Regions from separate parts of the Eubacterium sp. genome, predicted to be linked through region 1. Evidence: riboswitches for the same ligand, from Rfam matches in the RefSeq annotation. Region 1 holds a riboswitch; the other holds the start of a gene.

Region 1 (6,402 bases):
AATAAAAAATGTTAGGTCAGGACATCATATTGAAATTAATTCGTGTTCATTAGTTACAATTGTAAATTGCAAATTTCATAATCACCATAACATTATTGTCGATTCAAATAAACGAAGCCACAGTGAAGCGATTCAAATTGATTTAGCTAAAAATATACAGGTGTTTCCATTATTTGGAGGATGGGATAATAAACCATGTACATTCGTTAATGTAAGGGAGTGCTATTTTGCTGAAACAGGTGATGGTGTGGGAAGTCATGCGTGTACAGTTAATTCACAACATCAATCAATTCAAATAGAGGATAACTTCTTCTATAATATAAAGTATAGTGCTATAAAACCATTTAATTGGACGAGATGTAATTTTGATAAAAACATAGTATTAAATACTGTTAATGGGAGCGCAATTGAAGCCGAAAATCTTTATGACAGCATAATCTCGAATTGTATTTTGAAGGGAATTAGCGGAAATGGTGTTAAACTAATAAACTCGAATAATATTGAAGTGATTGGAGGAGAAATTAAAGAATGCAAAAGCGCAGGTGTGTCGGTTAATACAGAAAGTGGAAGAATAGCTAATGCAAGTGGAAGTAATGTTAAATTGTCCAATATAAGTATATATAATGGGAGTACTATTGGAATAAATGTAGCTTCAAATAATACTATGGTAATGGGATGCAGTGTTTATAATAATGGTTCACATGGATTGTATGTTCATGATTGTGAAAATTCCATTATTCAAGGTTGCGCTATAAAAGAAAATGCATCCTATGGCATTACATCAACAGTTAACTCTGTTAGTACAATAATAAAAAATTGTATATTTCTAAACAATGGTGGTACAGATGTGCTAATTGGAGGGAGCAGTGCAGGATATGCTCAAAAAAAATATGTTAGCGGAAATACCTTCTGTGATAAAAAAACTTCGGGATATAATATATGGGTTCAAAGTGTATCTAAAAATAATGTTATAGTAAACAATGATATGTGTATGGGAAACTTGACAACTAAGAAAAAAATTGATTCTTCGTCTACATATGTATCTGGCAACATTGAAAAATAAGTTAAATGAATTTCAAAGTTCTGTTTTTTATATCCAATCCATAAGTTAGTCAGCAATGATATAATAGGTATGTATCCTCCTGAGATTGGAGGAAAAAATGCCTGAGAAAAGAAAAAAAGGACAACACTTAACCTGGGAAAACAGGCAGGAGGATACGAAAAGGATAGCCAAATCCAAAGGCATCCAGAAGTTACTCTTGCACTGTGATTTCCAGGAGCCTGGTTAGTATGCTCAAAAATCCATTGATTTAACTTAATTATAGAGTCGACAAAGGAAAAACAACAGCTAAACAATTGAAAAATGAAGAAACCAGAAGTTAGTTTTGCATTCAACTTTTTTTATTTGCTAATGCAATAAATAGTAAAAATCCTACGTTTAAAAGTATATAGATAAAATAATGTGAAAACTCTTGCGCCGTTAGTATGAAGTAATTAAAACAATGTAGAACAATTTAAGCGAAGAAAAGATTACTTACATATTTAGCAAGTAATCTTTTCTTTTTTTTCAAAGGAGGTTTTTTTATGAAACAAAAACTATGTAAAGTAACAATGATATTTAGTATATTGGTAACAACAATATTATTTGGGATTAGTGTTAGTGCAAATGATAATATTACTAATATTGAAGATGTAAAAGGACATGGAACATCATACGATAAGATTTATATTGATGAAAATTATCGTGGTGATGCAGTGTACAACACAAAATACCAATATGTAGATTGTAAAAAAGAGTTTGTAGTGGCAGAAGGAAATTCAAAATATAAGGCTATAGACGGGGCGCTTTATTCAAAAGATGGAAAGATTTTATATTATTTTCCAAGAAGTAAATCACAGTCATACAAGTTAATTACAAGTGCTGAAGTTATAGAAAATAAGGCTTTTTATAATTGTACATCATTGAAAAAGATTGATTTAAATAAAGCAAAAAAAATAAATTCTAATGGAATTTCACAATGCAAAAATCTAAAAGAGATTGTGTCAAATAATATTAGCAGAATTGAAGAACAGGGTATAAATAATACCGCAATAAAGCAAATAAAGTTAAATCAGAAGGCAAAGCTGGATATACGTGCTGTAGACAGCAATATTTTAATAAAAACTAATAAAAAATTTAAAGAAATAAAGCCATATGTATATAGCTGTAATAGATGGTATAAGATTTCAAAAGCAAAAGGATATGATGTTAAGAGCGTAATATATAGTGGATTTAAACCAAAAGACAAGAAAATTGTAAGGGCAAAAACATCAAAAAATGTCTATGACAAGAAAATAAGAAAAAAAGTTTTAAATAAATTTAGAGAATTAAATTACGACTTTAGATATGACAAAAATTTAAAAATAGACTTTTTTTCGGAGTATAAGCACTATTTTATAAAAACAAAGGTAAGGGCCTATAAATACATAAAGAATAAAAAAGTGTATACAAAGTGGAGTGATTATATGGTTTATGATTCATGGCATGATGCAGATTAAAGGAGGAGAAAGTTATGAAAAAATTCTTACTAATATTATTAGCGCTTACTATGTGTTTTCAGGTAAATATTGTAGGTGCCAGCGAGAATGCAGGCGGTGAAGTGAGCATAGATAAAATTCAGCATGGCTCAGATTACAGAGTAATAACAATAGACAAAAATTATACCGGAAGTATAGATGAAATTTGGCATTGGACAATGAATAGCGTTGAAAGTGTAAATGTTGATAAAGACAATCCTAAGTATATGTCAGAAGATGGAATTTTATTTTCAAAAGACAAAAAGACTATACTTTATTATCCAAGACAAAAGAATATTGGTGGTAGCTATACCATCCCTGAAACAGTTGAGAAAATAGCGGAACATGCATTTAATAATGCACAGTTGAAAACTATCAAAATGGAAGATAACATTACTTCAATAGGTACTTATGCATTTGCCGGTTGCGGAGTCGTAGATATAACGGTTCCTAAGAAAGTAAAAGTGATAGCAGAACATGTATTTGCAGGAAGTTACATAAAGAATATCGACTTAAATAATGTAAACAAAATAAAAGACTATGCATTTTCAGAATGTAATTATCTAACAAAAATCAATTTGAAAAATGTTAAAGATGTTGGAAAAGAGGCTTTTGCAAACTGCAACAAACTTAAGACAGTTAAAGGTCCTAAAGTAAAAAACATTGGAAAAAATGCTTTCTACACAGCCAAAGTAAAGAAAATTTATTTGCCAAATTCAGTGAAAATGGCTGAAAGAGCATTGAATACTGTTACAAAAATAAGCTATACTAAATCTTTTAAAAAGATAAAGCCTTATATGTTATATCCATTTACTTGGAATGATGTTGACACAGCTAAAGGTTACCAGATAAAAATAACTATTAGTAGTAAAAAGAATAAAAAAATCAAAAAGACTTTTGTGGAGAAAACTAAAAAAAGTTACATTCCAAGTTACGGTAAACTTGACAGAAAAATGGGCAAGTTTGTAAGCAAAAATAAAATTGCACCTAAAGACGTAAAAAGCACATTCCAATATAGGGCGTATAGAAAAAAAGGTGGTAAGACATTGTACACAAAATGGAGCAATGTTGTGAAATTATAAAGAGAGTGTATTAATAACTAATAATATAAAGTTGACATTTAGTTTTAGGTAGAGTATAGTTTTAAACGAAAACAAAATAAACTCTTCAGGGCAGGGTGAAATTCCCTACCGGTGGTAAAGCCCACGAGCCGCAAGGCATGATTCGGTGAAACTCCGAAGCCGACAGTAAAGTCTGGATGAAAGAAGATATGGAATAAATTTAAAATTTATATTGATAATTAGAAGCTCTGGAAATGTATTTCCAGAGCTTTTTTATATAATAAGAAATTCCTTCACAATTTCTTATTATATAAAAAACGTTCCACTATGGATGCCCACTGGTGCGAAAGGAAATTAATAATTATCATAGAGTGAATTTGAAATGAAATAATGTTAATAATTACTTCAATAATTTATTGAAATGTTAATCGGTATTAACAGGAATTGATTAGATAACATAGATTGAAAAAAGCCCTGAGCATATGCTCAGGGCTTTTTATGTAATAGAAATTCTTTCAGAATTTCTATTACATAAAAAGCGTTCCACATGGATGCGTATTCGTGGGATAAGAAAATAGTTGCAGACGGGCACGCACTCAGCGCAAAGAATGTCACAAGCGACATTCTTCATTATTTACACAAAATCAGGAGGTGAAAAATGAATTCTGAATATTATATGAGAATGGCACTGGATTTAGCAAAAAAAGGAATGGGTTACACATCGCCTAATCCAATGGTAGGTGCCGTTATTGTGAAAAATGGAAAAGTTATTGGCAAAGGCTACCACCACAAGTATGGTGATTTGCATGGGGAAAGAGATGCTCTTGCAAACGCCACTGATGATGTGACAGGAGCTACCATGTATGTTACATTGGAACCTTGTTGCCACAAAGGGAAACAGCCACCATGTGTGGAGGCAATTATTCAGGCAGGTATAAAGAAAGTTTTTGTAGGTTCAGATGATCCTAATCCATTAGTGGCAGGCAAAGGGATTAAAATTTTACAGGACAATGGAATAGAAGTTGAAACTCATATTTTAAAAGAGGAATGTGACAGCTTAAATAAAGTTTTTTTCCACTATATTCAAACAAAAACGCCTTATGTAATTTTAAAATATGCAATGACCATTGATGGAAAAATTGCTACTTACACTGGCGAGTCTAAGTGGATTACAGGGAAAAAAGCCAGAGAGCATGTACATAATAACAGACATAGATACAGTGGAATTATGGTAGGAGTTGGAACAGTGTTGGCTGATAATCCAATGCTTACCTGCAGAATTCCAGAGGGCGTAAATCCAACAAGGATTATATGTGACACAAATCTAAGGACTCCCATTGAGTCAAATATTGTACAGTCAGCAAAAGACATACCAACCATAATTGCAACAGGAAAGGTTGAAGAAGAAAAGGTAAAAACTTATGAAAAACTAGGATGCAAAATTCTTCAGCTACCTGATGAAAAAGGCAAGGTAAATTTGGAAAGCCTGATGAAAAAATTAGGAGAGATGAATATTGACAGTGTCATTGTTGAAGGTGGTGGAACTCTTAACTGGTCAATGGTAGCTAAGGGACTTGTTAATAAAACAGAGATTTACATTGCACCTAAAATTTTTGGTGGGAAAGATGCCAAGACACCGGTTGAAGGACAGGGATTTAAGTTGCCAGCCGAAAGTTTAAATCTTGAAAAAAGTAAGGTCAGCATTCTTGGTGAAGATATTTTAATTGAAAGTTACATAAAGGGGTGAGGCTAATGTTTACAGGAATTATAGAAGAAATGGGGACTGTTAAAAGCATAAGAAAATCTGCCAACTCAGCAATATTAACTATTGGTGCTACAAAAGTTTTAGAAGAAACAAAAATTGGTGACAGCATTGCGGTAAATGGAATTTGCTTAACAGTAACTGAAATAGAAAGTCAGTTTTTCAAAGCTGATGTAATGCATGAAACTTTGAAACGTTCATCTTTAAATAATCTGAAAACCGGCAGTAGGGTAAATTTGGAAAGAGCAATGGCTGCTAATGGACGATTTGGTGGTCACATAGTTTCAGGTCATGTGGATGGTGTAGGCACAATCGCAAAAATAGAAAAAGACGATAATGCAATTTGGTACACCATTAAGACAGCCCCTACAATACTTAAATATATCGTAGAAAAAGGTTCCATAACAATAGACGGAATCAGCCTTACTGTTGCAAAAGTGAGTAATGAGAATTTTGCAATCTCAGCAATTCCACATACAGTTCAGGTAACGATTTTAAAAGATAAAAAAGTTGGTGATGTTGTTAATTTGGAAAATGACATTATTGGAAAATATGTGGAACGGTTCCTTAGCTTTGGCGGAGATGTGGTTGATGGTCATAATCAATCATTAAAAAATAATGAGTCATCAGACAATAAGCAAACAAAAAGCCATTCAGGAATAACAATGGAGTTTTTAAGTAAGCATGGTTTTTGACGGAATGTTTAATCAAAGTAAGCAATAAAAAACGTTCTACTATTGATGTGCATTCGTGCAGAAAGAAAACAGTTGCTAGAGCAATATGAGATTAACATACAAAGTATCATAAGTGAAATCTATTAACAGTTTTTCAGTAGAAAGAGAGGTAGAAAATGTATCAGTTTAATACAGTAGAAGAAGCTTTAGAAGAATTAAGAAATGGAAAAATTATTTTAGTAACAGATGATCCTGACAGAGAAAATGAGGGAGATTTTATTTGTGCAGCAGAGTTTGCCACAACTAAAAATATTAATTTTATGGCAACTTACGGAAAGGGACTTATTTG
Region 2 (6,402 bases), on a different contig from region 1:
CATTCTCAGAAATTAGAATTTTCACAATAATGCTTTATATTCTTTGTTGCTATCTGAAATCAGAATTTCTATAACAATTCTTTATATTCCCTGTGGTCTACAGGGATTAAAAATTCTCCCGTTATTTTGTCGTAACATTCTTCGCACAAATCAAAAAAATGTTCTCTTCCATCTTTGTTTGAAAAATAGTTCCATTTATATTCTACAGTAAAATTGCCTTCTTTTATAATTTCATTTTCTACGATTAATTTCTTCCCACATTTATTGCAAGTCACTTCCACTAATTTTTCATCTTCGTATCTTCTCATAACTTCCTCCTAAAATAAACATTTTTTATTTTATAGGTTTCACAGGTAAAATAATAGTGGAAAGTAATGTATTTTATAGATTTTGTTTCCACATTATAACTGCATTTTCTTTTGGTTTTTCGTAATAATCTTTTCTAATGCCGGCCTCCTTAAAACCATTCTTTTCATATAGTTTTATTGCGGGCACATTAGTTTCTCTTACTTCTAAAGTGAGATTTTTTATTTTTTTATTTTGTGACCAATCAAAGATATAGTCAAGCATATTCTGGGCAATATGCTTTCTTCTGTGTTTAAGAGAGACTGCAACATTTGATATATCAGCCTCTTCTCCAAATACATACATACCAATGTAGCCTACAATTTCATCATTGCACAAAGCTACTACAAAATTGGTATTTTCACTTTCCAGAGAATCTTTAAATGATTTTTCAGACCAGGGAATAGAAAATATGCTTTGTTCAATTTCAAAAACAGCAGGAATATCCTCTATGTTCATTTTTCTAATTGTTATTTTTTCCTGTTCCATATTTTAGTCCTACTCTTTATATTATATTTTATGCTTCAGCCTAATTCTTACTTTTTTGTATTTTCACTACGAAATTTTGTTCTGCTTAATTTTAATTAAAATTTTTATCTTTTTTTCATTATTAATCTCTGTTGTATTTTAATTAATTTTTTGTTTTATTTCTTTTCACACAGATTTATTTTTCTGCCTGCGCTTTTTCTTTGGCTAATTTTTCTTTAAGTTCTCTCTCTGCCTGAGATAATCTTAAATATTCAGGTTTATGGTCTGCCGCTTTTTCAATTTTTCCCTGAGCATAATAGATTTCACCAAGGGCTGCCACACTTGAAGCTTTCTGTCCATTCATAGATGCAGGTGCATAGTAATGCTCTGACTTCATTTGGGCGTCAATAATTTCTTTTCCTTTTTCAACACCATCGCCAAGGAAAATCACAGCTTTACCTATTTTATCTAATTCTTCAATTAAGTCCTCAAGCATCATAATGCACTGTTCTTTTATTGTTTGCATTTCTGTGCCTTCAAATTGATAAATTCCTGTATAAACCTGTCCTCGTCTCGCATCCATAATTGGACAAACAATATACTGTGACGAAAACATATTGTACGCCAAAGCGTCCATTGTTGGAACATTTATGATTGGAATACCAAGCGCCAAGCCGAAGCCTTTTGCTGTGGCACTACCTATTCTAAGTCCTGTGTAAGAACCGGGACCTCCTGATATTGCTATAGCATCTACTGTTTTCATATCAAGTTCAATTGTTTTACACATTTCATCTATCATTGGTAGCAATGTTTGAGAATGTGTTTTTTTGTGATTAATTGTATATTCTGCATTTAAAACTCCATCTGTTGTCACGGCAACTGTTGCCACCATTGCAGAGCTGTCTATTGCTAATATTCTCATAGTCCCTCCACTGTAATCTTTCTATAGTCTAAACCTTTTTCAAGATTTTTATCTATTTCAATATTTATTGCTTCCTCAGGTATTAATTCTTCTATTAATTTTGACCATTCTATGAGGCATACGCCTTCTCCGAAAAAATATTCCTCGTATCCGATTTCATACATTTCTTCAGGATCACCAATTCTATATACATCAAAATGATATAAAGGAATTCTCCCCTCCTCGTATACCTGTATAATTGTAAATGTTGGACTGTTGACGTTTTCTTCAATGCCAAGTCCCTTTGCAAATCCCTGAGTAAACACAGTTTTTCCAACTCCTAAATCTCCATTTAGGCAAAAAATCTGACCAGCCTTTGCTTGCTCACCCAGATTTTTTCCTAATTCAAAAGTTTCCTTTTCGGAATTTGTTTCGTATATCATCTATCCTCCAATATATTTAGGTTAACTTTGTTTTCATACTAGGATACATCCTAGCGTAATGCTTTTTGTGACATATTCTTCTTTGAAATTTCTATTACATTAAAAAGCACAGAAATATGCCATACTGATTAGTATAAACAATATTTCTGTGTTTTTCAAATTTTTCTATGTTTTAATTTGACGATTGTGTTTTGATTTAGCCATATACTTATTTTTTTAGAGTCAATATTTTTATTTTTTTGAACCAATCTCTTTTATAAATGAACTGATTCTTTTGTAGACAACGGCTGTGATTAAACTGTCGATTACACCTTTTAAAATATTAAACGGTCCTACACAAATAAGGACGAATGTAAATTTGTTAGAAATAGCTCCGTTGATTTTTGCTCCCATTCCAATAATTGCATCTAATGGCATGCCGAAAGCTTTTACATAAAAAGGAATTAAAACCCAATAGTTAATGGCAATTCCAGCAACTGCCATTACAAGTATACCTACTGCCATTCCAATGAACGCGCCCATTTTTGTTTTCTTATACTTGTATATTAAACTTGCAGGAACAACAAATGCACAACCAATTATGAAGTTTGCCAAATCTCCAACGTAGGCTGTTGATGTTCCTTTTACTAATAATTTTAATAATATTTTTATTGCTTCAATAAACACGCCTGCCAATGGTCCCATTATAAATGAACCAATTAGTACAGGAATTTCACTTAAATCTAATTTATAGAATTCCGGTGCAATTACAGGAATCGAAAAATCAAATAAGTGTAAAACTAAAGCCAATGCTGAAAACATCGCTATTAAAACTATGTTTTTTGTTGTAAAAGTTTTTTTCATTTATATTACCTCCAATCTATAACATTAATGTAACAAAGAATGTCCCTTGCGAAATTTTACACACCAAGCGCAGGTTACTTTAGTAACTTTTTTCTTTTCGCTGGGGTGGACATCCCTAGCGGGACGTTTTTTATTTAATAAGAAATCACACACGACTTTATGTGAGTGATTACCCCCAAGCTTGACAAAGAGCCAAAAAAAAACAACAACCAAAATTTCTTCAGTTGCTGTTTTTACTACTGCATGTAACAGTAATTATATTCTATCTTCTCTCATCCAGACTTTACTGTCGGTTATGGATTCTCACCATATCATGCCAATAGGCTCGCTGACTTATGCTTAAGCAATCACAGCCGGTTAGGAATTGCACCTTACCCCGAAGAACTTTATTCAATTTTCACATTAATGTTAATACTTTGTTATTATGTTGTCAAGTTTGTTAATAACTTATTCTTCACAAAATACTAACGTTAATAAAATTTACTTTTTTACTTATTTATTTTTTTACTTTAATGAATGCATTGTAAATTGCACGTAATGCAACTTCAAAATCTTCTTCTGCTACACCGATAATGATGTTAAGTTCTGAAGATCCCTGGTCAATCATTTTAATATTAACTCTTGCCTCTGCTAAAGCTGTGAATAAGATTGCAGCTGTACCTCTGGCACTCTTCATTCCACGACCTACTACTGCAATAAGGGCAAGGTTACTTTCAATAAATAACTGGTCAGGATGTACTCTTGAACGGATTTCGTCAAGAATAGCTGTTTCCTTTCCTGCTAATGCATCTGTCTGAATAACAACACTCATTGTGTCTACACCTGATGGCATATGTTCAAAACTTACATTGCTCTTTTCCAATGCACGAAGTACATTTCTACCAAAGCCTACTTCACTGTTCATTTTGTCCTTTTCAATATTAATTACTGACATACCCTTCTTGCCGGCAATACCTGTAATAATATGTTCACATGGCTCAGCAGTTTCTGAAACAATCATAGTTCCTCTATCCTGTGGGCAGTTTGTGTTTTTGATATTTACAGGGATACCTGCTGCTCTAACAGGGAAGATAGCATCTTCGTGTAAAACAGTAGCTCCCATGTATGCTAATTCTCTAAGTTCTGCGTATGTGATTGTGTTAATTGGACTTGGATTATTTACAATTCTTGGATCGCAAATTAAAAATCCACTAACGTCTGTCCAGTTTTCATAAATCATTGCGTCTGCTGCTCTGGCAACAATTGAACCTGTTACGTCTGAACCACCTCTTGAAAATGTTTTGATAGTTCCGTTAGGCATAGAACCATAAAATCCCGGAATCACTGCATATTCAGATTTTGCAAGCTTTGGAGCTAACTTTTCTGATGTTTTATCCCAATCAAATTCTCCTCTTTCATTGAAGAAAATATATTTTGCAGCATCAATGAAATCAAAGCCTAAAAATTTGGCTAATACTTTACTGTTTAAGAATTCACCACGACTGGCTGCATAATCTCTACCTGCCATATGAGAGAATGCGCCCTTTATAATGTCAAAATCTTCGTCCAACGAAAAATCCTGAATGCCTAAGCCTTCAATAATTCCATTATATCTTTCCTTAATAAGATTAAACTGTTCTTCAAATTCTTCACCTTCTGAAGCTAATTCATAACAGTTATAAAGCATATCTGTAACTTTAATATCTTCTACAAAACGTTTACCCGGTGCTGATGCAACAACAAAACGTCTTGTTGGATCTGCTAAAATAATATCTGCAACTTTTCTAAACTGGTTTGCATCAGCTAGTGAACTACCACCAAACTTTACAACCTTTGTTTCTTTCATAACCTGCCTCCTAATTTATCTTTTATTATCCTTCAATTCTAATTCTAGAGATTACATTTCCTAATTTTTCAGCTTTTGCATCAAAATCCTGTTCGCTTAATTTTTCTGTAGCAAAACCGATTTCTCCTGAAATTCCTGCATCAATGTATTCTACATTTCCAAATACAGCTTCAACTTCTTCTTTTGACTTTGTTGTTCTAACAAAGAACTTCTTCTTTGATTTTGAGAAATCTTCAACTTCAAGCTTTTCTTCTTTCCACATTACAGTTGTAGAAACATTCAAATGTCTAACGCTATCAACCACGTCAGATACTACCGCACTTGCTGTAGGAAGTTTGCCTGCACCGCTACCGATAAATACTAAATCACCAACCATGTTTCCACGTACTAAAATACCGTTAGTTACACCACTAACGTTGTATAATGGATGGTCAGGTGCTAAAAGTCTTGGCGCTACTGAACATACAACACCTGTATCTTCGTTTTTGCATTTTCCTAATAACTTAATTGAACGGCCCATTTTCTTTGCGTACTTAAAGTCTTCAGCTGTAATTTTTGAAATACCTTCTGTGTAAATTTCTTCAAAATCAACTGTCTTTCCTTTTGCTAATGAAGCTAAAATTGCAATCTTTCTAACTGCATCATAACCTTCAATATCAGCTTCAGGATTACGTTCTGCATAACCTAATTCCTGTGCTTTCTTTAATGTGCTGTCAAAATCAGCACCTTCTTTATCCATCTTTGTAAGAATATAGTTTGTTGTACCGTTTAATATACCTGTAATTTCACAAATCTTATCTGCTGTAATATGCATGTTCATTGGACGGATAATAGGAATTCCGCCACCTACTGCTGCTTCAAATAAGAAGTTTCTATTGTTTGACTGAGCAATCTTAATAAGCTCTGCACCGTATTTTGCAACTAACTCCTTGTTAGATGTACACACGCTCTTCTTTGCAAGTAATGCTGATTTTACAAAATCATACGCTGGTTTTAACCCACCCATTACTTCAATTACTACTTCTACTTCAGGATCGTTTAAAATAACATTGTAGTCATGTACTAAAACGCTTTCGCATGGATCTCCCGGAAATTCTCTTAAATCTAATACATATTTTACATCAATTTCTTCACCTGCATTTGCAGTAATAAGCTCTTTATTTTCATTTATAATTTCAAATACACCTGAACCTACTGTTCCGTATCCTAAGATTGCTACCTTTATCATATTTCCTCCTTAATTGTGTTTCTGCCCTTCATGGTGCAAATTCTTCGTAAATTTTAGCATGGTTAAATATTTTTATCAACTAATTTTAAGCTGTTTACTTTGTTTTCATAACAAATTATTGCATATTTATTAATTTTTTTAATAAATTACATGGGTTTTTATGCAATATTGTGGTAGTTCGGTAAAGTGTTAAAGTGGTTTATAATACTAACTTTCCTCATTAGCTGTATTAATCCATTTCAAATATCCATTAATAAAAGGATCAATGTAGCCATCTAAAACCTTGTTAACGTCAGTAACCTCCACGTTTGTTCTATGATCTTTGACCATAGTATACGGTTGCATTACA

What was found. A riboswitch is a leader RNA that binds a small molecule or an ion and turns the genes downstream of it on or off. The one in region 1 is predicted to bind FMN.
Region 2: another riboswitch for FMN. It lies ahead of ACZM4J_RS07985 (ECF transporter S component); the one in region 1 lies ahead of ribD (bifunctional diaminohydroxyphosphoribosylaminopyrimidine deaminase/5-amino-6-(5-phosphoribosylamino)uracil reductase RibD).

The regions. Positions count from the first base shown of each region.
Region 1 covers NZ_DBLZZO010000005.1:82,456-88,857, reverse strand. The annotation lists gene ACZM4J_RS03075 (right-handed parallel beta-helix repeat-containing protein) at 1-1,063, shown strand, start outside; gene ACZM4J_RS03070 (hypothetical protein) at 1,161-1,289, shown strand; gene ACZM4J_RS03065 (leucine-rich repeat protein) at 1,585-2,538, shown strand; gene ACZM4J_RS03060 (leucine-rich repeat domain-containing protein) at 2,553-3,638, shown strand; FMN riboswitch at 3,716-3,830, shown strand; gene ribD (bifunctional diaminohydroxyphosphoribosylaminopyrimidine deaminase/5-amino-6-(5-phosphoribosylamino)uracil reductase RibD) at 4,276-5,364, shown strand; gene ribE (riboflavin synthase) at 5,370-6,074, shown strand; gene ACZM4J_RS03045 (bifunctional 3,4-dihydroxy-2-butanone-4-phosphate synthase/GTP cyclohydrolase II) at 6,230-6,402, shown strand, end outside.
Region 2 covers NZ_DBLZZO010000019.1:44,020-50,421, reverse strand. The annotation lists gene ACZM4J_RS08005 (hypothetical protein) at 69-308, opposite strand; gene rimI (ribosomal protein S18-alanine N-acetyltransferase) at 382-834, opposite strand; gene tsaB (tRNA (adenosine(37)-N6)-threonylcarbamoyltransferase complex dimerization subunit type 1 TsaB) at 1,010-1,735, opposite strand; gene tsaE (tRNA (adenosine(37)-N6)-threonylcarbamoyltransferase complex ATPase subunit type 1 TsaE) at 1,732-2,157, opposite strand; gene ACZM4J_RS07985 (ECF transporter S component) at 2,389-3,000, opposite strand; FMN riboswitch at 3,261-3,388, opposite strand; gene ACZM4J_RS07980 (aspartate kinase) at 3,497-4,825, opposite strand; gene ACZM4J_RS07975 (homoserine dehydrogenase) at 4,851-6,053, opposite strand; gene prfB (peptide chain release factor 2) at 6,261-6,402, opposite strand, start outside.